Regions from separate parts of the Filimonas lacunae genome, predicted to be linked through region 1. Evidence: riboswitches for the same ligand, from Rfam matches in the RefSeq annotation. Region 1 holds a riboswitch; each other region holds the start of a gene.

Evidence for each region. A riboswitch is a leader RNA that binds a small molecule or an ion and turns the genes downstream of it on or off. The one in region 1 is predicted to bind cobalamin.
Region 2: it holds a riboswitch for cobalamin, as region 1 does, so the genes downstream of both, FLA_RS30405 (ribonucleoside-diphosphate reductase small subunit) here and FLA_RS17385 (TonB-dependent receptor) in region 1, are expected to answer to the same signal.
Region 3: it holds a riboswitch for cobalamin, as region 1 does, so the genes downstream of both, prpB (methylisocitrate lyase) here and FLA_RS17385 (TonB-dependent receptor) in region 1, are expected to answer to the same signal.
Region 4: it holds a riboswitch for cobalamin, as region 1 does, so the genes downstream of both, metE (5-methyltetrahydropteroyltriglutamate--homocysteine S-methyltransferase) here and FLA_RS17385 (TonB-dependent receptor) in region 1, are expected to answer to the same signal.

Annotation. Positions count from the first base shown of each region.
Region 1 covers NZ_AP017422.1:4,372,959-4,378,207, reverse strand. The annotation lists gene FLA_RS17395 (tetratricopeptide repeat-containing sensor histidine kinase) at 1-144, shown strand, start outside; gene FLA_RS17390 (sigma 54-interacting transcriptional regulator) at 141-2,087, shown strand; cobalamin riboswitch at 2,164-2,371, shown strand; gene FLA_RS17385 (TonB-dependent receptor) at 2,482-4,554, shown strand; gene FLA_RS17380 (YncE family protein) at 4,551-5,249, shown strand, end outside.
Region 2 covers NZ_AP017422.1:7,657,830-7,663,078, reverse strand. The annotation lists gene FLA_RS30420 (TolC family protein) at 1-1,420, opposite strand, end outside; gene FLA_RS30415 (DUF4349 domain-containing protein) at 1,502-2,368, opposite strand; gene FLA_RS30410 (cysteine-rich CWC family protein) at 2,516-2,737, shown strand; cobalamin riboswitch at 2,871-3,006, shown strand; gene FLA_RS30405 (ribonucleoside-diphosphate reductase small subunit) at 3,148-4,113, shown strand; gene FLA_RS30400 (ribonucleoside-diphosphate reductase subunit alpha) at 4,190-5,249, shown strand, end outside.
Region 3 covers NZ_AP017422.1:4,129,860-4,135,108, reverse strand. The annotation lists gene FLA_RS16365 (hypothetical protein) at 1-464, shown strand, start outside; gene FLA_RS16360 (hypothetical protein) at 522-941, shown strand; cobalamin riboswitch at 1,082-1,268, shown strand; gene prpB (methylisocitrate lyase) at 1,460-2,356, shown strand; gene prpC (bifunctional 2-methylcitrate synthase/citrate synthase) at 2,349-3,503, shown strand; gene FLA_RS16345 (bifunctional 2-methylcitrate dehydratase/aconitate hydratase) at 3,529-4,980, shown strand; gene FLA_RS16340 (TlpA disulfide reductase family protein) at 5,076-5,249, opposite strand, start outside.
Region 4 covers NZ_AP017422.1:7,652,265-7,657,513, reverse strand. The annotation lists gene FLA_RS30400 (ribonucleoside-diphosphate reductase subunit alpha) at 1-1,006, shown strand, start outside; cobalamin riboswitch at 1,907-2,123, shown strand; gene metE (5-methyltetrahydropteroyltriglutamate--homocysteine S-methyltransferase) at 2,293-4,605, shown strand; gene FLA_RS30390 (hypothetical protein) at 4,656-5,111, opposite strand; gene FLA_RS30385 (mechanosensitive ion channel family protein) at 5,230-5,249, shown strand, end outside.

The DNA.
Region 1 (5,249 bases):
ATGAAAGGATTAAGCGGAGACATTGACGGTAGCTTTACCATGCAAAGTAATAATGGAACCATTGTTACGGTTAGTTTTATATATAATCCCAATCAACCGGAAGACTTTTTACCATCTGATGCCAGCCAAAATTTTACTGTATGAAACCTAAAATACTCATTGTAGAAGACCAGTATATAGAAGCAGATTATTTACGAATGATGCTTACCAAGGCGGGCTACCCGGTGTGTGGCATTGCCCGCTCAGTGGCGGAGGCGCAGGATATTATAAAACGCGAAAACCCACAGCTGGTGTTACTGGATATTTTTTTAAAAGGAAAGTTTACGGGCATTGACCTGGCAAAACAGTTGAAAGAAGATCGTGTTGCTTTTATTTATCTTTCTGCCAACTCCAATGAAGATATTTTAACTGCGGCCAAGGCTACAGAACCTTATGGCTTTCTGGTAAAACCGTTTAGAGAAAAAGATCTGTTGATTTCATTGGAAATTGCTTTTTACCTGTATGAGCAAAGCATGAGTGCAAAGTGGCAGATGGAAGCACAGGTAAAGAAAGAGTTATTACAGATTGAACAAACAAAAGATGGCTGGACTAAAAAATTACTGCATACTGCCCGTGCCTTGCAGCCCTATCTTTCTTTCGATTGTCTGGCTGTAAAGTTTAAGGCGTTGGAGGGGGCGCATTTTTCCGGTTTTGCTTTATTACGTATCGGGTTCGATGAATACCAGGTGATAGGGTTTAAAGAATTGTGCACCATTTCGGGAAAAGACCCTGAAATAATACGGCAGGCATTAGTGCACACGCCTAATGACAACGCTGCCGGATGGTATAACGGGGAGGATTTTAAAAGCCTGTTTGCCACACACCCGATGAAAGCCTTGTTTGCCGATACTTTTGATTTAGGGTCTAACCTGGTACTCCCATTTTTATCTTCCGATAATTATGTTTTTTCTTTAAGCTTTTTCCGGCGTATTACTGATGGATATAGTACAGATAAAATGGAAGGGATGTTTCGCCTGCAACAACCTTTGGCAGCAGTTATGAACAGTATTGCCGCAGAAGAAAAGAAACAGGCGTTACTGATGGATGATAAACCGGCTGGTGCTGCCAGGGAAGTAGTGAACAGCAGCGAAGGCCATTTTAATGGTATTATTGGTAGCAGCCCTGCATTGCTGAATGTAATGGATATGATAAACCAGGTGGCGCCTGTAGACACTTCTGTTTTAATACTGGGCGAAAGTGGAACAGGGAAAGAGAAAATAGCAGATAGCATACATCATCTCTCCCGGAGGAAAGGGCAGCCGTTTGTAAAAGTGAATTGTGGTGCACTGCCGGCTACTTTAATAGAATCTGAATTGTTCGGCCACGAAAAAGGCGCTTTTACAGGAGCCATTGATAAAAGGATTGGCAAGTTTGAGCGCGCTGATAAAGGAACCATTTTCCTGGATGAGATAGGTGAATTACCCATTGAACTGCAGGTAAAGCTGTTGCGTGTATTGCAGGAGCAAGAGGTGGAACGTTTAGGATCACGGGCACCCATTAAGATAAACGTACGTATTATAGCAGCCACTAACCGTAACCTGGAAAGAGAAGTTGCGGAGGGCAGGTTTCGCCTGGATTTGTATTACCGCCTGAATGTGTTTCCCATTCTGCTACCTCCGTTGCGGGAGCGCCGGGAAGACCTGCCTGCATTAATAGAACATTTTATTCATTATTATAACAGGAAGGCCGGAAAGAAAATAACCGGGATGGCAGATAAAGCATTCAAAAAAATGATGGCCTATGAATGGCCGGGTAACATACGTGAATTAGAGCATTTTATTGAGCGGCACATTCTGCTGGCTAAAACCGGTATCATAGAAGATGTCAGCTTTTCAAAGCTGTTATCCCAGGAGCAGCCAGGCACTGCAACGGCAGGCAGAATGAAAACAAGCGATGAAAATGAAAGAGATCACATACTGGCAGTACTAAAAAAATGCAATGGTAAAATTTGGGGACCTGCCGGTGCCGCAGAAATATTAAACCTGAACCCATCTACATTACGATCCAAGATGATAAAGCTGGGTATTAAAAAAGAGTACAGTGAATAACAGAGCGGGCGTTTATACTGATATACAGGAATATCTGTAAAAAAAATTGCTATTGAATACTTGTCGATATTTTCCATTACTTTCGTGCCGCATTGGTTCTTAACATAGATTTCACATATGTTAGGATTAATAGGGAATTAGGTGAAAATCCTGAGCAGTCCCGCTACTGTAAGTTCTATACCAAACACTTGAACCATCTTTTGCCACTGTTTTTAGTGAATAAAACGGGAAGGCCGCGTCAAGTGAGAACAAGCCAGGAGACCTGCCACTGCGTATAAATTTTTAAGCTTTCGTGGATTGGGGCTTTGATTACTACTTAAACCGAACTATTTCAGGCTTTTTGCTTGTTGTCGTGCACCATTCTGCGTAAGCTATACGAGAAATCAATTGATGGATGTGTAGTGTAAGCGCTTCTAATACTTTACTGATCACCTTTCTGGCATGTATAAGCACCGGTTTGTATGGGCAACAAACCTATCGTGATACAACGCGTGCCGATACAGGCGTTGCTAAAAACCTGCCGCATGTTACCATTGCTACCACCGGGTATAAAGAAGTGATTCCTTCACAAAAGCTAGCAGGCAAAAATTTAGAAAGCTTAAACAGTTTTTCCGTAGCAGATGCCATACGGTATTTTGCCGGTGTGCAGGTGAAGGATTATGGCGGTATTGGCGGGTTAAAAACCGTGGATATGCGCAGCATGGGTACCAACCATATGGGCGTGTTTTACGATGGTATTCAGCTGGGCAACGCACAGAACGGACAAATTGATCTGGGCAAGTTTTCCATGGATAACATCGAATCCATTTCCTTGTATAATGGTCAGAAAAGCGAAATTTTTCAACCCGCCAAAGATTATGGTTCGTCCGGCTCTATCTATCTGCGCAGCCGCAAACCCGTTTTTGATTCCTTGCGGAAAACGCATGTGAAAGGGGTATTTAAAACCGGCTCCTTCGATCTCATCAATCCCTCCATTTTATTCGAGCAAAAGCTCACCCAAAAAATAAACCTTTCGTTTAGTGGTGAATCTATCTATTCTTCGGGCCGTTATCCATACCGCTACAAAAAGGTGATACATGAAACCCGCCAGGTGGCCTGGGATACCACAGCTATACGGCAAAACGGAGATATTCATGCGCAGCGGCTGGAGAGTGGATTGTATGGAACGATGAACCGCGGCTATTGGAATGCCAAAGCCTACTTTTATAATTCGGAAAAGGGTATACCCGGCGCTATTGTAAATAATATCTGGAAGCGCTCGCAAAGGCAATGGGACCGAAACTTTTTTGTACAGGGCTCTTTTCAAAAGAACATTAGCAAGGGATATGATGTACAGGTGAACGCCAAGTATGCCAATGATTATATGCGTTACCTGAATCCTGATACCACGCTGTTGCTGATTGATAACAGGTTTAAGCAGCAGGAGTGGTATGCTTCTATGGCCCATAAATACAGCGTGTCGAAAAAGGTAGATATGAACCTGGCTACCGACTTCCAGTATAATACACTCTGGTCAAGTATGGAAGGTTTTGTGTTTCCCAAAAGATGGACTTCCCTGGTAGCATTAGCCGGTGCTGCAGACCTGGGCAGGTTTAAAATGCAGGGGAGTGTGCTGGGCACGTTTGTAAATGAAAGCACCACTGTAAGTGGTACTTCTGTAGGTGATTCTGCTGCCGCGGCGCCTGCTAAAAAAGAATTGTCGCCTGCTTTGTTTGTATCGTATAAACTCTTTCCTAAAACAGACTTCAACATCAGGGCCTTTTATAAGCATATTTTCAGGATGCCCACTTTCAACGATCTGTATTATACAGATATTGGTAATAGCAGTTTGAAACCGGAATACACGCACCAGTATAACCTGGGCTTTGTATATCATAAAAGCCTGCCGGGTTCGGCATTAAGCGACTGGCAAATACAGGCGGATTGTTACTTTAACCAGGTTACCAATAAAATAATAGCTGTACCCAAGGGGGGGAGCCAGTATCGCTGGACGATGATAAATGTGGGCTATGCAGAGATTAGGGGAATAGATATCGTATCCGACCAGGTATTCACTTTGCCGGATGGTATTTTATTCAACCTGAGGGCCAGTTATACTTACCAGAAAGCGCAGGATTTTACGGAGCGTAAAAGTGGACAATTGCAAAGCATTACCTATGGCAACCAGCTTCCTTATATACCCTGGCATAGTGGTTCAGCAATATCAAGTATACAGTACCGGTTCTGGCGCCTGAACTATAGTTTTATTTATATAGGCGCCCGTTATACCGGAACCAATATCCCTTTTAATTATGTACAACCCTGGTACACACATGATTTGAGTGTATCGAAAGAATTTAAATGGAAGAAAAACCGCTTGAAGGTGGCCGGGGAGATGAATAATATTTTCAACCAGAATTTTGATGTGGTAGATAACTACCCGATGCCGCTAAGAAATTATAAACTCATTTTATCTGTTGAACTATGAGAACCTATGTATTATACTTCCTGGTGTTGCTGCTGGTTTTTGCAACACCATCGTGCCGAAAAGATGCAGAGGTGTTCCAGGCCGAACTGGATTCCCTGGCAGCTCCTGCACAAAACGGTTACCTGGGCTTTTACCTGCTGAATGAGGGTAATATGGGTAGTAATAAAAGCACGTTGGATTATTTTGATTTTACTACCGGTATTTATCAAAGGAATATTTATGCAGGCATTAACCCTACGGTTCCTAAAGAGCTGGGAGATGTGGGTAATGATTTAGCTATCTATGGCAGCAAGTTGTATGCGGTTATCAATGCTTCCAATAAAGTGGAAGTGATGGATGCAAAAACGGCGAAACGGATAGGGCAGATTGAAATTCCTAACTGCCGCTATATAAAATTTGATAAAGGCTTTGCATATATTACTTCTTATGCAGGCCCCATTGAAATAAACCCCAACTATGCACAAAAAGGGTATGTAGCTAAAGTAGATACGGCCACCCTTGCCATAGTAGCCAGGTGTATTGTAGGATACCAGCCGGATGAACTGGAAATAACCGGCGGTAAAATATATGTAGCCAACTCGGGTGGTTATATGGGCGCCGGCAATAGCGAGAAATACGAGCGAACTGTTTCGGTAATAGACCTGGAAACTTTTACAGAAGAGAAGCGTATTGATGTGGCTTATAACCTGCACCAC
Region 2 (5,249 bases), 3.3 Mb from region 1:
ACTCCAGCAATTTCATGCGAAATACATATTCATACTGGTTGCTTAACTGTTGCAGTTTGGCTTTAAGTAAGTTGTTCTGGTTAGTAAGTAAATCTATTGAACTCAATAGCCCTACTTCATATCGTTTAGTGGCAAAGTCATATGCTTTTTGTGCAGAAGCTACGCTTCTATCACCTGCATAAAATTTTTGCATTGCCGATGTTGCATTCACGTAAGCTTTATAAATATTCTGTTGCAAATCCTGATTTGCCTGTGCTTTTTGCAGTTGCAATGTTTTCAAATCCAGTTGCGAACGCTGATAATTGACTTTATAAGTGTTGCCTGAATTAAAGATGGGCACACTTAGCGTGAATCCTATGGACTGGTTAAAATTCTGATCCAGCTGAGAACCATATCCATCCCACCATTTGCCAAATGATTTACGGGAATAAGAACTGGAATAAACCGGTGTTTGCACAGGATATATCTGGCCATTTATATCCGTAAAATAAGGCAAATAATCATAACCGGCTATCGTATTAGTAGCAGACTTCAATGAACTGGAAAAGCGGGACGTAAGGCTATAACCCAGCGATAAAGAAGGATACAATTGCGATTTATACGCTGCAATTGTTTTTTCAGCTCCTTTTATTTTAAGTTCATTTACTTTTTGCAGCGGCTGATTGTTTAAAGCCAGTTGATATACAATATCAGGCTGCATATCTGCAATATTTTCCAAAGGAATTTGTTCCATAGGAGGCGTATCTACCTCAAAGGCATCTCCTGCTTCTATGTTAAGAAGTGCCTTCAAAGAAAGCACGTTTTGCTCAAAAGTAGCTCTGGACGTAATCAGCGCAATACTATCTGTTGCCAGCTGCGATTCAATTTCTGCAAGGTTGAGTTCAGGTAACGCACCTGCATCTACACGGCTTTTGGTATCCTTATATTGTGCCAGATCCTGCTTTATCTGAACTTCTGAAATATTGATCTGCTCTTTAGAAGCTACTACCTGCAAATAATAAGTGGCAACATTCATAGATACATCATTAGCGGCCCGTTCTATATCCTTTAAAGCAGCTTCTGCATTAAATCTGGCGGCCTGAATGCTGTTTTTGAGCTGTCCAAATCCAAATACCTGTACACTCCCCTGCAATCCATAATTCTGATACAATAATTGTGTGGTAGTAAATTGGTTGGTAGTAGGATCAATAGAACGCCCAAACTGTGTCCCCAATCCTGTAGAAAACCCAAGACTGGGAAACCGGTTCATTCTGGCCTGCTTTAGTTGCAGTTCACTAATGCGGGCCTGTACATCGGCCTGCTTAACAGAAATATTATTTTTTACCGCGTATTCCACGCAACGGCGAAGGTCCCATTTTTCCTGTGCAAACAACGCAAAGGGCATTGCAGCAGCCAATAGAATCAGTAAGCGCTTTCCCATGTAACAAAAATAACCGAATAGCCGGCATGTTTCTTAAAACTTGATGAGCGGAAGTTGAACGGGTTTTGCGGATGAATATGATCAGTTTTGTACTTCGCTTTTCAGAATATTCAGCTTAATAGCAATATGAACGATCAGGGTAGCTGCACAACACGCTCCAAAAAGTGCCGCAATCAGAATGGTATAATATTGAATGGTCCACTCCAATGTATTTTTAGTTTGCGTAAAAAAGCTGGCCTTTTTTCCTGCCGAACCTTCAAACAAAGACACCCTCACAGTGCAATACTCATTTTCAGAATTGAAATTCCCCAACTCTACACCTAACTCCTGCAATTCCTTTTCTATCTCCAGAATTTTATCATGTAGGGTAACAAAGTCGGAGATTACGCCGCTTTCCGATTTCAGTTCCTGTAAAGAGGCCAGTGTTTTTTCCAGTGACTCCCTTTTTGCGTTCAGCTGGCGGTACTCATTGGTTTTATCCACTTTTACCACTTCCCGCTCTTTTACGGTGCCTATTTTTTGAATAGCCGTATAAAAACTATCAAAGGCAGATGGTACTACACCAATAGATAAATGTAACTGTCGGCTACCTTTATTTCCCACACTTTGCTCGTATTGTATTACGGCACTAAATTGTTTGGTTGCACTATCCACCGCAGCAGCATCTGCATCAAATTTGGTAGTACGGGTTTGTACCGTAGCTGTTTTTTCATATTTCTGGTTATCGGCCCAATCAGGCGCACTTACCCGTTTCCCACCCTTTTCCGATGCATAGTTTTTTCTTAACTCCCCTATACTGCTAAAGAAATCAGAATCGGCCACCCAATTGTTTCTCTCTACGGAGGAAACCAGGTAGCCATATGACAGCCTGAAAACAAATAATACCAGGAAAGGAATGGTGAGATATATGATTACTTTTTTAGTTCTGCGCTTGAATGTTACATTCATTGGTTAAGATTTTAAGGTTGAAAGCTGAAAGTAACGGAATTTGTTTGTTCTTAATAACACAGGTAAACCCTTTTTATACAGGTGGCATCCCGGAAGCAGAAGTGTATATTTGCTATAGCAGTTAACCTGGTTTAAAGTACAATACGAATGCCTATACATGAAAACAAAATATGTCCCCGCTGCCAGCAGCCCTTTGAATGTAAAGTAGGCGATGTAAGCAACTGTCAGTGTAACGGATTACACCTTACCCAAGCCGAACGCGATCATATTGCACTGAAATACAATGATTGCCTTTGTATCGGTTGTATGCGGGAACTCAAAAACAAATACACCTTATTCAAAGAAAAATTCTTCCCCGATTTTCAGTAATGCCCCTTCTATGTTTCACCCTTGAATAGGGGAATTTTTACCAAATGCCTATGCAGTGAGGGTTCTGTTTATTGTGTAAAAAGTATGCACACCCTGTTTATAAGTTTCTTTCCCATTACCTGTTTTCTGCCCGAGATTGCAGGAACATTAAGGCACTATGCTATCCGTCTTTAAAGAGGAACCGGGTGAGATTCCCGGGCTGTGGCGCAACTGTGTTTTCCGTTTTGCATGGAATTAGTCAGATACTCGGCCTTAATGATATTACTGACAACCCTTACGCTCATAAGCTTGTCGGAGTTTAGACACCATAACATTGTACAATTCCCCCCGTACAGTCATAGGATCTTACACTCTGCCCGGTTAAGAAATATATTGATACTCATTTGATTATATTATAAATGGCCCGGTTTATGGAAACAGAATTATTACTACAGGAGAACAAGGAACGGTTTGTTTTATTACCCATCAAGTACCCTGCTATATGGGAAATGTATAAGCAGCATGAAGCCAGCTTTTGGACCGCAGAAGAAATTGATTTGTCGCAGGACTTAAAAGACTGGGCTGGAATGAATGAAGGGGAACAGCACTTTATTAAACATGTATTGGCATTTTTTGCAGCCAGTGACGGTATCGTAAACGAAAACCTGGCGGTGAACTTTATGAGCGAGGTGCAGCTGCCCGAAGCACGTTGTTTTTATGGTTTCCAGATTATGATGGAAAACATACACTCAGAAACCTACGCCTTATTAATTGACACTTATATTAAAGACCCGGCCGAAAAAAATAAGCTGTTCAACGCTATTGAAACTGTACCTGCGGTTACTAAAAAAGCACAATGGGCACTGCGCTGGATTGAACAGGGCTCTTTTGCCGAACGCCTGGTAGCTTTTGCAGCGGTGGAAGGCATCTTTTTCAGCGGCAGCTTCTGCTCTATTTTCTGGTTAAAGAAAAGAGGATTAATGCCCGGCCTTAGCTTTAGCAATGAATTGATTTCGAGAGATGAGGGCCTGCATTGCGAATTTGCCTGTTTACTATATAGCATGCTTAGCAATAAGTTATCACAGGAAAGGGTTACGGAGATAATTACAGATGCCGTGCGTATTGAAAAAGAATTTATCTCAGAATCATTACCTGTAAGACTGATTGGCATGAACGCCGATTTGATGAAACAATATATTGAGTTTGTGGCCGACCGGTGGATTACTGCACTGGGCTACCCTAAAATATTCAACGCCACCAATCCCTTCGACTTTATGGAAATGATCTCTTTACAGGGAAAAACCAACTTTTTTGAGAAAAGAGTGGGTGATTACCAGAAAGCGGGTGTGAATAGTTCGAAGGAGCAAGAGATCTTTTCAACAGATGAGGATTTCTAATATACATGGAACAATAATTGAGCGCTGAGAACAACGAATAACAAACCAATAACTCTAACACAAAATTCTGTAACCTATGTTCGTTATAAAAAGAGACGGCAGAAAAGAATCAGTAAAATTTGACAAGATTACAGCTCGTATTGAGAAACTGTGTTACAGTCTCAACAGCAAATTCATAGACCCCACTAAAGTGGCTATGAAGGTAATTGAGGGACTTTATGACGGTGTTACCACCACAGAGTTAGATAACCTGGCTGCAGAAACGGCAGCTTCGATGAGTACCATTCACCCGGATTACAGTTTGCTGGCATCCCGCATAGCCGTAAGCAACCTCCATAAGAATACCACAAAGTCGTTCTCCATCACTATGGGGGAGCTATATAATTATGTAGAACCTAAAACCGGGCTAAAAGCATCCTTACTGGAAGATGAAGTATACGCCGTAATCAGCAAGCATTCGGCATTGCTGGACAGCACTATTATATACGACAGGGATTTTGCCTTTGACTACTTTGGCTTTAAAACCCTGGAACGCAGCTACCTGCTGAAACTGAACGGTAAAGTGGTAGAGCGCCCGCAACATATGTACATGCGCGTGGCAGTAGGTATACACCTGGACAATATAGAAGAGGTGATTAAAACCTATAATCTGATGTCGGAAAGATGGTTTACCCATGCTACCCCTACCTTATTTAATGCTGGTACGCCTAAAGCCCAGATGTCGTCTTGCTTTTTATTAACCATGAAAGATGACAGCATTGAAGGCATTTACGATACTTTAAAACAAACCGCCCGTATTTCGCAAAGCGCAGGTGGTATTGGTTTAAGCATTCACAATATCCGTGCTACCGGTTCGTATATCAGCGGCACCAACGGCACCAGCAATGGTATTATTCCTATGCTGCGTGTGTTTAACGATACCGCCCGTTATGTAGACCAGGGTGGTGGTAAACGTAAAGGTGCGTTTGCTATTTACCTGGAACCATGGCATGCAGATATTTTTGACTTCCTGGACCTGCGTAAAAACCACGGTAAAGAAGAATTGCGTGCGAGGGATTTATTCTATGCCTTATGGATAAGCGATCTGTTTATGGAGCGCGTAGAAGCCAATGGCGAATGGAGCCTGTTTTGCCCGC
Region 3 (5,249 bases), 240 kb from region 1:
TGGTGAGAAAAAAATGGAATGCGCCTTTGTCTATTTTGCAGTTAGGCATTCACGAGGTGGATGATTATCATCCCCATTTAAGTATGCTTACGGTGAAGGAAAAGGTGGATATATTGAATACTTATGACGAATTGCGTTTTGAAAAACTTTTTATACTGGTGAGTGATGATAAGCATTTTCGGGCCGACACCAGTTATGAGCGGTTATATACTGCTTTTATGGGCAAGGTGCAGGAGGGGGATGAATGGTGGTTGCCGGCTAATGAAATGATATATAAAGCAGCCAGGTTGCTTACGGTGAACAAGCTTTGGAATAAGGTGCCTGTAGATAAAGATTTTGTTGCCTATGCGGTGGATTGGAGCATGGGGCCGAATGAGGAAGGGGAGATGGGTAAATTGCTGCTTACCTGTGGTTTGCCGGCAGAAACTTTGCGTAAGTGGGAGCGGGAAGGATATTTCAAATAATTGACACAAAAGCATAGTTTTGGCGGCGTAATACAATCAATTCTCAACAACAGACGAATGAAAAGTAAAAGACAATTGGTACTCATGACCGTAGCAGCTGCCGGCATGTGGGTAATGACATCTTGCAAAACAAATGATTACAAAGAGTTTCCGAAAGAAGAAGAAACGGAAGCGCACGGACATGATCATTCCGAAGCGAAACACGAGCATCAGGAAGAAGCTGCTGCACAGGATACTACTAAAAAGGCTGCTTTTACCGTGGCAGGTGTAGTGGGTGATGTGGCTAATGGCAAAGATGGCTTTATGGCTACTATCACTAATGATAAAGGTGTGGTGTATTCCAGCGTATTCAGCATCAGAAACCTGGAAAAAAGCTACAAGCAGCTGAAAGCAGGTGATCATGTAGAGGTAACCGGCGATACTATGCAACTGGGCGACAAAACCCATATCGTAGTAAAGCAATTTACACAGCAATAAGTGGTTGTTGAAAACATTTTATAAGGTACAGTTCCGGCCCTGTGAAGTTTAGCCTGCTGTACCTTTTTTATTCCCTGTTGTTAACAATTGTTAGTTAAGTGGGGCGGATACATTATATTCGTTGAACGTTCTTTAGAAATATACATTTAGCCGGAACTGGTTTTACACAGCCGTAAAGTAAGAGGGGAATCGTGTGTCAATCACGAACTGTCGCGCAACTGTAAGTAACCACTAAGGCTCTTTCAATACATTCACTGTATGCGGTGCGTATGGGAAGGAGGAAGAGCTGTTACAAGTCAGGAAACCTGCCACTCCGGGTAGACAATGCTTTCGCGATTTGAAGTATATGTCGGATAGACGATGGAAGTGCCAGCCGTATTATTCTGTTCAATTAACGTTGAGGAATAGTTTCATGCCTTTATTCCTTTTATCCTGCCTGCCTTATCGCAAAGCTTACGAAGCGCTTGTAAGACATAGTTGTAATAACACCGTTTTCAATTGTTAACAGCCATATGAGTATGAATCCAGTATTACCATCTCCGGGGCTTGCCTTCCGGGATGCATTAAAAAAAGAGTTTCCGCTTCAGATTGTGGGGGCCATCAATGCCAACCATGCGTTGCTGGCCCAGCAGGCAGGTTTTCAGGCTATTTATCTTTCAGGAGGCGGGGTGGCTGCCGGATCGCTGGGCATTCCTGACCTGGGCATTACCCAGCTGGAAGATGTGCTTATCGATATCCGCAGAATCACAGATGTGTGTTCCCTTCCCTTATTGGTAGATGTTGATACGGGCTTTGGTCCTTCAGCCTTTAATGTAGCGCGCACGGTAAAGTCTTTGATACGGGCAGGGGCAGCGGCATTACATATAGAAGACCAGGTGGGGGCCAAGCGTTGCGGTCATCGTCCCGGTAAAGAAGTGGTAAGTAAGGAAGAAATGGTGGATCGCCTGAAAGCTGCCGTAGATGCCAGAACAGATGCGCAGTTTGTGATCGGTGCCCGTACAGATGCTTTTGCAGCCGAAGGGCTGGAAAAAACACTGGAACGGGCGGTGGCGTATAAAGAGGCGGGTGCAGATTTCATTTTTGCCGAAGCGGTGCCGGAACTCGCGCTCTACCGGCAGTTTGCAGATGCTACAGGCCTGCCGGTGTTGGCTAACATCACTGAGTTTGGAATGATTCCGATGTACACAACAGAGCAACTGCACGATGCCGGGGTGGCGATGGCGCTTTACCCGCTTTCAGCGTTCCGGGCAGCGAATAAAGCGGCAGAGAACGTTTACCAGCACATACGGAAAGATGGCACACAGCAGCAGGTGTTAAACACCATGCAAACCAGAGAAGAGCTGTACCGCTCTATCGGATACTACAGCTACGAACAAAAATTGGATGAACTTTTTAAAAAGAACAAAAATGTCTAACGATACCGCTTCCGAATCTTTTAAGCCCAAAAAAAGCGTGATGCTTTCCGGGGTGGCCGCAGGCAATACTGCACTTTGCAGTGTAGGTAAAAGCGGCAACGACCTGCACTACCGTGGATACAATATTCTTGACCTGGCCGGCAAAGCCCAGTTTGAAGAAGTCGCGTATTTGCTTATCTATGGCACTTTGCCCAACAAGGCACAGCTGGCTACTTATAAAGCCAAGCTGAAATCACTGCGAGGGCTGCCGCATTCTGTAAAGAATATCCTGCAGCAAATTCCCACATCCGCCCATCCGATGGATGTGATGCGTTCTACTGTATCTGCCTTTGGAAGTATACAGCCCGAAAAAGATGATCATAACCTGGCGGGCGCCCGGGATATTGCAGATAAACTACTAGCCTGTTTCAGTTCTGCTTTACTGTACTGGTATCACTACTCTCATAATGGAAAGGAGATACAGGTAGAAACAGATGACGATTCTATCGGTGGTCATTTTCTTACGTTACTGCACGGGAGAAAGACGCCTGCTTCGTGGGAAAAAGCGATGCAGATTTCATTGAATTTATATGCAGAGCATGAGTTCAATGCTTCTACTTTTACCAGTCGCGTTATTGCCGGTACGGGGTCTGATTTTTACTCCGCCATTACCGGCGCTATTGGTGCGCTGAGGGGGCCCAAACATGGTGGCGCCAATGAAGTGGCTTATGATATACAAAGCAGGTATGCTTCGCCGGACGAAGCCGAAGCGGACATTCGCAAAAGGCTGGAAAGTAAAGAAGTGATCATAGGCTTCGGGCACCCGGTTTATACGATCTCAGATCCCCGGAATGTAGTGATCAAGGAAGTGGCCAAACAGCTTTCGGAAGAAGCAGGGGATATGCTGTTGTTCCAGGTGGCAGAGCGACTGGAAACACTGATGTGGAACGAGAAAAAAATGTTCCCCAACCTCGATTGGTTTTCGGCGGTTTCCTATCATCTGATGGGCGTGCCTACGTTGTTGTTTACACCGTTGTTTGTGATTTCGCGGGTAACCGGCTGGAGCGCGCACATTATTGAACAAAGGCAGGATGGTAAAATTATCCGGCCCAGCGCTAACTATATCGGCCCTGAAAACCGCGATTATATTCCATTAGAGCAACGCTAATTTCATTTCAAAAATAATATCCTTTATGTCTTCCCATATTTCTAACGAACGTCCGCAACCAGACCAGGTGTTGGTGGATATTGCTGATTACGTACTTTCTTATAGCATAGAAAACGAACTTGCCTGGCAAACAGCGCATTACTGTTTGCTGGATACATTAGGCTGCGGCTTTGAAGCCCTTACTTATCCCGCCTGTACTAAACTGCTGGGACCGGTGGTAAAAGGCACTGTTGTGCCGCATGGCGCTAAAGTGCCGGGTACACAGTTTCAATTAGACCCTGTGCTGGCTGCGTTTAATATCGGCGCTATCATACGCTGGCTGGATTTTAATGATACCTGGCTTGCTGCGGAATGGGGGCATCCTTCCGATAACCTGGGTGGCATATTAGCTACTGCCGACTGGCTTTCGCGTACCGCTGTAGCTAACGGTAAAGCGCCGTTAAAAGTAAAGCAGGTGCTGGAAGCGATGATTATGGCGCACGAAATTCAAGGTGTTCTGGCCCTGGAAAATTCGTTTAATAAAGTAGGTTTAGATCACGTGTTACTGGTGAAAGTGGCATCCACCGCAGTGGTTGGTAAATTGCTGGGCTTGTCAAGGGAAGAGCTGATCAATGCCGTATCCCTGGCTTTTGTAGATGGGCAATCGCTGCGCACTTACAGGCATGGGCCTAACACGGGTAGCCGTAAATCGTGGGCTGCCGGAGACGCTACGTCCCGTGCAGTACGATTAGCACTGATAGCGCAAACAGGAGAGATGGGGTACCCATCGGTGCTTACTGCTAAAACCTGGGGCTTTTATGATGTGTCTTTTAAAGGAAACGCCTTTCAGTTTCAACGTAACTATGGCTCTTATGTAATGGAAAATGTATTGTTTAAAATATCTTTTCCTGCTGAATTTCATTCACAAACCGCTGTGGAAGCTGCGATGACGTTACACGGGGTATTGAAAGCTGCCGGAAAATCAACCGACGATATACGTAGCATCACCATCCGCACACATGAAGCAGCTATTCGCATTATTGATAAAAAAGGCCCGCTGAATAACCCGGCCGATAGGGATCATTGTATTCAGTACATGATAGCTGTGCCGTTATTATATGGCCGACTGACAGCTGCTGATTATGAGGATAGTGTCGCCGCTGATACACGGATAGACCTGCTACGTGATAAAATGCAGTGTGTGGAAGATCCGCAATTCACAAAAGATTATCACGATCCGGAAAAGCGCTCTATTGCCAATGCGCTTACGGTAGAGTTGAACGATGGCACCGTGCTGAGTGAAGTAGTGGTGGAATACCCAATAGGACACAGGCGCAGAAGAAGCGAAGGCATACCTGAGTTAATTCAAAAGTATAAGATTAACCTGGCGCGTATATTTCCGGAGAAGCAACAGTTGCTCATACAGCAGCATACGCTGGACTTTGCTAAAGTTGCCGCACTGGATGTGCATGTGTTTACAGATCTGTTTGTGATCTAAGTTCTGTTTTTAAAAGCATACTGGTTTCAAAAGCAAAAAAGCATTAATCATGGGATTAATGCTTTTTTTATCACCGATAAACCCAAGGGAAAAGCTTACAACAATTCGTCTATCACGGCTTTCAAATGTTCTTCTACCTGTGGGCCTTCGTAGCCTATATGTTTATATTGTAATTTCCCTTTGCTGTCAATAATATACAATGCCGGTATCACTGTAAAGCCAAACACATCGCCTACGGCACTATTGGTGTGGAAATATACCGGGAAACT
Region 4 (5,249 bases), 3.3 Mb from region 1:
GTTTGATCATCAGAAATTATACGAGGTAACTTACCAGGCAGCGGTAAACCTCAACCGTATTATAGACCGTAACTACTACCCTGTAGAAGAAGCACGCAACAGCAATATGCGTCACCGTCCTATAGGATTAGGTATACAAGGTTTGGCAGATACCTTTATATTAATGCGCTATCCTTTTGAAAGCGAGCAGGCTAAACAACTGAACATAGACATTGCCGAAACCATGTATTTTGCCGCAATGACCGCTTCTAAAGACCTGGCCAAAGTAGAAGGCACTTACAGCTCGTATGAAGGCAGCCCACTAAGCAAAGGTGCATTCCAGTTTGATTTCTGGGGTGTGGTACCAGGCAACAGATGGAACTGGAGCGCACTGCAACAGGAGATTAAACAACATGGCGTAAGAAACAGCCTGTTAATTGCTCCTATGCCAACTGCCTCTACTTCACAAATACTGGGCAATAACGAATGCTTTGAGCCATACACATCCAACATCTATGTAAGACGTGTATTAAGTGGCGAATTTGTTATTGTAAACAAGTTCCTGTTAAAAGACCTGGTAGCACTGGGATTATGGAATGACGAAATGAAGAACAGGATTATTTCTGCCAACGGTTCTATTCAGGCTATTGAAGAGATTCCGCAGGAGATCAAGGAAATTTATAAAACTGTTTGGGAGATCAAGCAACGTACACTGATTGATATGGCAGCCGACCGTGGTGCCTATATCTGTCAATCTCAATCATTAAACCTGTTTGTTCAGCAACCGAACAAGGCTAAATTAACCAGCATGCACTTCTATGCCTGGAAAAAAGGCCTGAAAACCGGTATGTACTACTTACGTACCCAGGCAGCTGCACAAGCAGTTCAGTTTACTGTAGAAAAACAAGGCAGTGTGCAAATGCAGCCTTTAAACAACAGAAACCAGGCTGCAACACCAGCTTCTGATGAAGAGATTACCGGTGCGGCTTGCCCCATAGATGGCAGCTGTGAAGCTTGTAGCTCATAAGCTTACTACTCCTACTAAATATCAAAGGCCCATATCTATCGATATGGGCCTTTTTGGGGGCTGATCCCAAAGGCTAAGCTTTAGAAAAAGAAGCTGTCGGCCCTAAAAAGGTCGGCCCCAACTTTTTTAAGCTGAACCTTTTTAGTCAGCCTAATAGCAGAAAAAACAAAGCGCAACAGCAGCAAGTGTCCTCAATAACTGTTAAAACAGAGTTGCACTTTCCGCCCTCCTATTCTAACAAACGGGCGCTTCGCTTGCACTTACGAGTTGCTCGTCCTATAGGACGAGGTATGGGAAAGCACTTCCAGACACCCGGAGCATGCTTTTTTTATGCTCATTCCATCTGCCAGGCCACCGATTCCTTCAATCCCAACGCGTATTCTAACGTACAGGCAACTGATCTGTTGTGCTGAGCTGCTCGTTCTATAGCGCAAGCAGCTCAGCACAACAGACGAGCAGCTCATCCTATAGAGCAAGCAGCTCAGCACAACAGACGAGCAGCTCATCCTATAGAGCGAGCAGCTCAGCACAACAGACGAGCAGCTCATCCTATAGAGCAAGCAGCTCAGCACAACAGACGAGCAGCTCATCCTATAGAGCAAGCAGCTCAGCACAACAGACGAGCAGCTCATCCTATAGAGCGAGCAACTCGCTCTATAGGATGAGGCTTCGGAAAGCTCCCTTTTTAAAGCAACCAGGCACACCTAACAGCTGTTTTTGAAACAGAGATCCTTGCTTCTACTGCATTTACGGGGTATTCGTTCCTGATCAAATACGTATGATTTTCGTGTATCGGTAAGCATACGCCCCAATACTCTGCCGCCTGCATGTCTTTGGCCCAATGATCTTTTTCCATTAATTGCCTGCCAGTCCCTACCTTTGCCCTGTGTTCTTTGTTATAAGGTCAATTCAGTAAAAGGTTTCCGCCAAAAGCGGGATTAATAAGGAACCGTGTGTAAATCACGGGCAGACGTGCTACTGTAAGTTTATTCCGATGATGGGGTTACACTCTGTCAACGGCTGTACAGCAATCACGCCACTACAGTGCGCAATGGCGCAGTGGGAAGGCGCTCTACAGAAAACAAGCCAGGATACTTGCCTTTTTTATTGTAAATGATGAATGCTTTCACGATATAAAGCGTAGTCAGTAATTGATAAGTGCATAATCAGCCCCTTTATATGGCAGGGCTGTGCTTTGTCTTGTCCTTACTCCTACTCCTCTTTTATCCTGTAAACATTTGCTGGCAAAGAGCATGTTTGAATTGTTTCACGTTAAAACAAACAACATGTTCACTAACATTTTGGGCTACCCACGTATTGGTGGCCACCGCGAACTCAAAAAGGCTTGTGAAAGCTATTGGGCTGGTGAGAGTACACTTCGCGACCTTCAGTTAACTGCAAAAGAGATACGCAGGCATAACTGGCTATTACAGCAACAGGCAGGTATTGACCTGATTCCCTGTAACGATTTTTCGTTTTATGACCAGGTACTGGACATGTGTTTAACAGTAAGCGCCATTCCTGAGCGTTTTCACCCCCTGGTAGAGCAACAGCAGTTTCCGGAAACAGATCTTCTTTTTGCCATGGCCCGTGGCTATCAAAAAGATGGTTATGACATTACTGCCATGGAAATGACCAAGTGGTTTGATACCAACTACCACTACATTGTACCTGAGTTTTATGCCAACCAGCAGTTTAACCTGCTTTCGGACAAAATTGTAAATGAGTGCCGCGAAGCTATCCAGGCAGGGATACAACCTAAACCTGTGATATTAGGACCTGTGTCATTTTTATTATGTGGCAAGGAAAAAGAAGAAGGGTTTCACCGTATTGACCTGCTGAAAAATCTGTTACCTGTTTATAAAAAACTGATGCAGCAGCTGGATGAATTAAACATTCGTACCATACAGTTTGATGAGCCTTACCTGAGCTTAAATCTTACTGACGCGGAACGTAAGGGCGTTGTCTATACCTATAATGAACTATCTAAAGTAACACCACGAATTTCTATTTTATTAGCCAGCTACTTTGAATGTTACGGCGAAAACCTGACCACTGTGTTGGGTTTACCGGTACAAACCATTCACCTGGACCTGGTAAGATGCTCTTCTCAATTAGATGATATTCTGGCAACTGACTTTGCGAAAAGCGACAAAAAGTTATCGCTGGGCGTAATTGATGGCCGGAATATCTGGAAGAACGATTTTGAAAACTCATTGAAGCTGATTCAGAAAGCAGTAGCAGCGATTGGCACCGATCGTATTATGATTGCGCCATCCTGCTCTTTATTGCATGTACCATGCGATCTTTCTTTTGAAACAGCGTTACCCGCCGAAATTAAAAACTGGTTGTCTTTTGCTAAGCAAAAGGTAGAGGAAGTGGTTGCCCTGAAACAACTGGCAACCAACGCTGCAGGTGCCGCCGCCTTGCTGGACGAGAACAAGCAAGCCATTGCCAGCCGCCGCACTTCTCCTTTGATTCACAAAACGCATGTAAAAGAAAGAGTAGCTGCTATTACAGATGCAGATGCCCATCGTAACTCGGTTTTTGCAAGCCGCAGGCAACAACAACAGGCACTGCTAAAGCTGCCTTTGTTTCCTACCACTACCATCGGTTCTTTCCCTCAAACAGCCGATATACGTCAGTTACGTGCACAATTGAAAAAAGGCAGTATTACACTGGAAGCTTATAACACTGCCATTAAAGCTTCGACCGAAACCTGTGTAAGAATGCAGGAAGAGTTGAACATTGATGTGTTAGTGCATGGAGAGTTTGAGCGTAACGACATGGTGGAATACTTTGGCGAACAACTGGAAGGTTATGTATTCACTAAAAACGGATGGGTACAGAGTTATGGCTCCCGTTGTGTAAAGCCTCCGGTTATTTTTGGAGACGTAGAGCGTAAAGCGCCTATGACTGTAGAATGGACCAGCTATGCACAATCGTTGACCAACAGACCCATGAAGGGTATGTTAACAGGCCCTGTTACCATATTGCAATGGAGCTTTGTCCGTGACGATCAGCCACGGGAAACCACTACCATGCAAATTGCACTGGCTATCCGGGATGAAGTAAGCGACCTGGAAAAAGCGGGTATTAAAGTGATACAGATAGATGAACCTGCCATCAGAGAAGGTTTACCATTACGCAAAGAAAACTGGGCCGCTTATCTGCAATGGGCAGTGAAGGCGTTTAAAGTTTCGTCGTGCAGTGTAGAGGACAGCACCCAGATACATACGCATATGTGCTATAGCGAGTTCAATGATATTATCGACAGCATTGCCGCAATGGATGCAGATGTCATTACCATTGAAACTTCCCGCTCACAAATGGAGCTGCTGGACGCCTTTGCAGATTTCAAATATCCGAATGAAATTGGCCCCGGCGTTTACGATATACACTCCCCCCGTGTACCTACCGTACAGGAAATGGAGCAACTGCTGCAAAAAGCGGCGGATGTAATTCCTGTAGAACATTTATGGGTGAACCCCGATTGTGGATTAAAAACCCGCAAATGGCCTGAAACCAAACAAGCATTACAAAACATGGTGGAAGCTGCTGCAAAAGCAAGAGCTAAAGCCGGTGTGGTAGTTGCTTAAGAGGACGTTTTTTTACGGCGGTATTACAGTAGTACTGTAATACCGCTTTTTTATGGGTTATTAATACCAAACCTTATGCTGCAGTTATGAAGTAGTGCATAATGGCATACGGCTGTTAATGCTGCCGCCTCCTGCTTCATAATCGCCAATGTGGCAACATCTACACTCCATAACCTCAGCTCTTGTAACAGGGCTTCTTCTTTACCGGATTTGCATTCCTGCTCCAGGTAAATAATCAGCCTGTTGTAGTATTCCAGGTCTTCCAGCATTTTAGCAGGAGATAAAAATTCTTTATTCATGGGTGTAAGCCCTATCACTTCCAGCATATTTTCATCGCCCGCAAAATCGTACACTGTATAATGGTACTGATCCTGTATAAGATCGTGAAACAGATCTCCCATAGATAGTATATACAGTTTGTAAATATCAGCGCTTTGGTTGGGCTCAAACTCTTTAAATCCCGATGCTGCCGGGATATATAACACCTGGAAATAGCTAACTGCCATAAAAATATTACTCCCTATTGAGTGATTTAAGATATCCAGATATCAGCAATAGCCGCCCCCCTTACCTAAGGGTAGTTGCAAAATGGCATAGTTTTTTTCTCCATTGGCTAAAAGCCCTATGCAATTCAACATCGACAA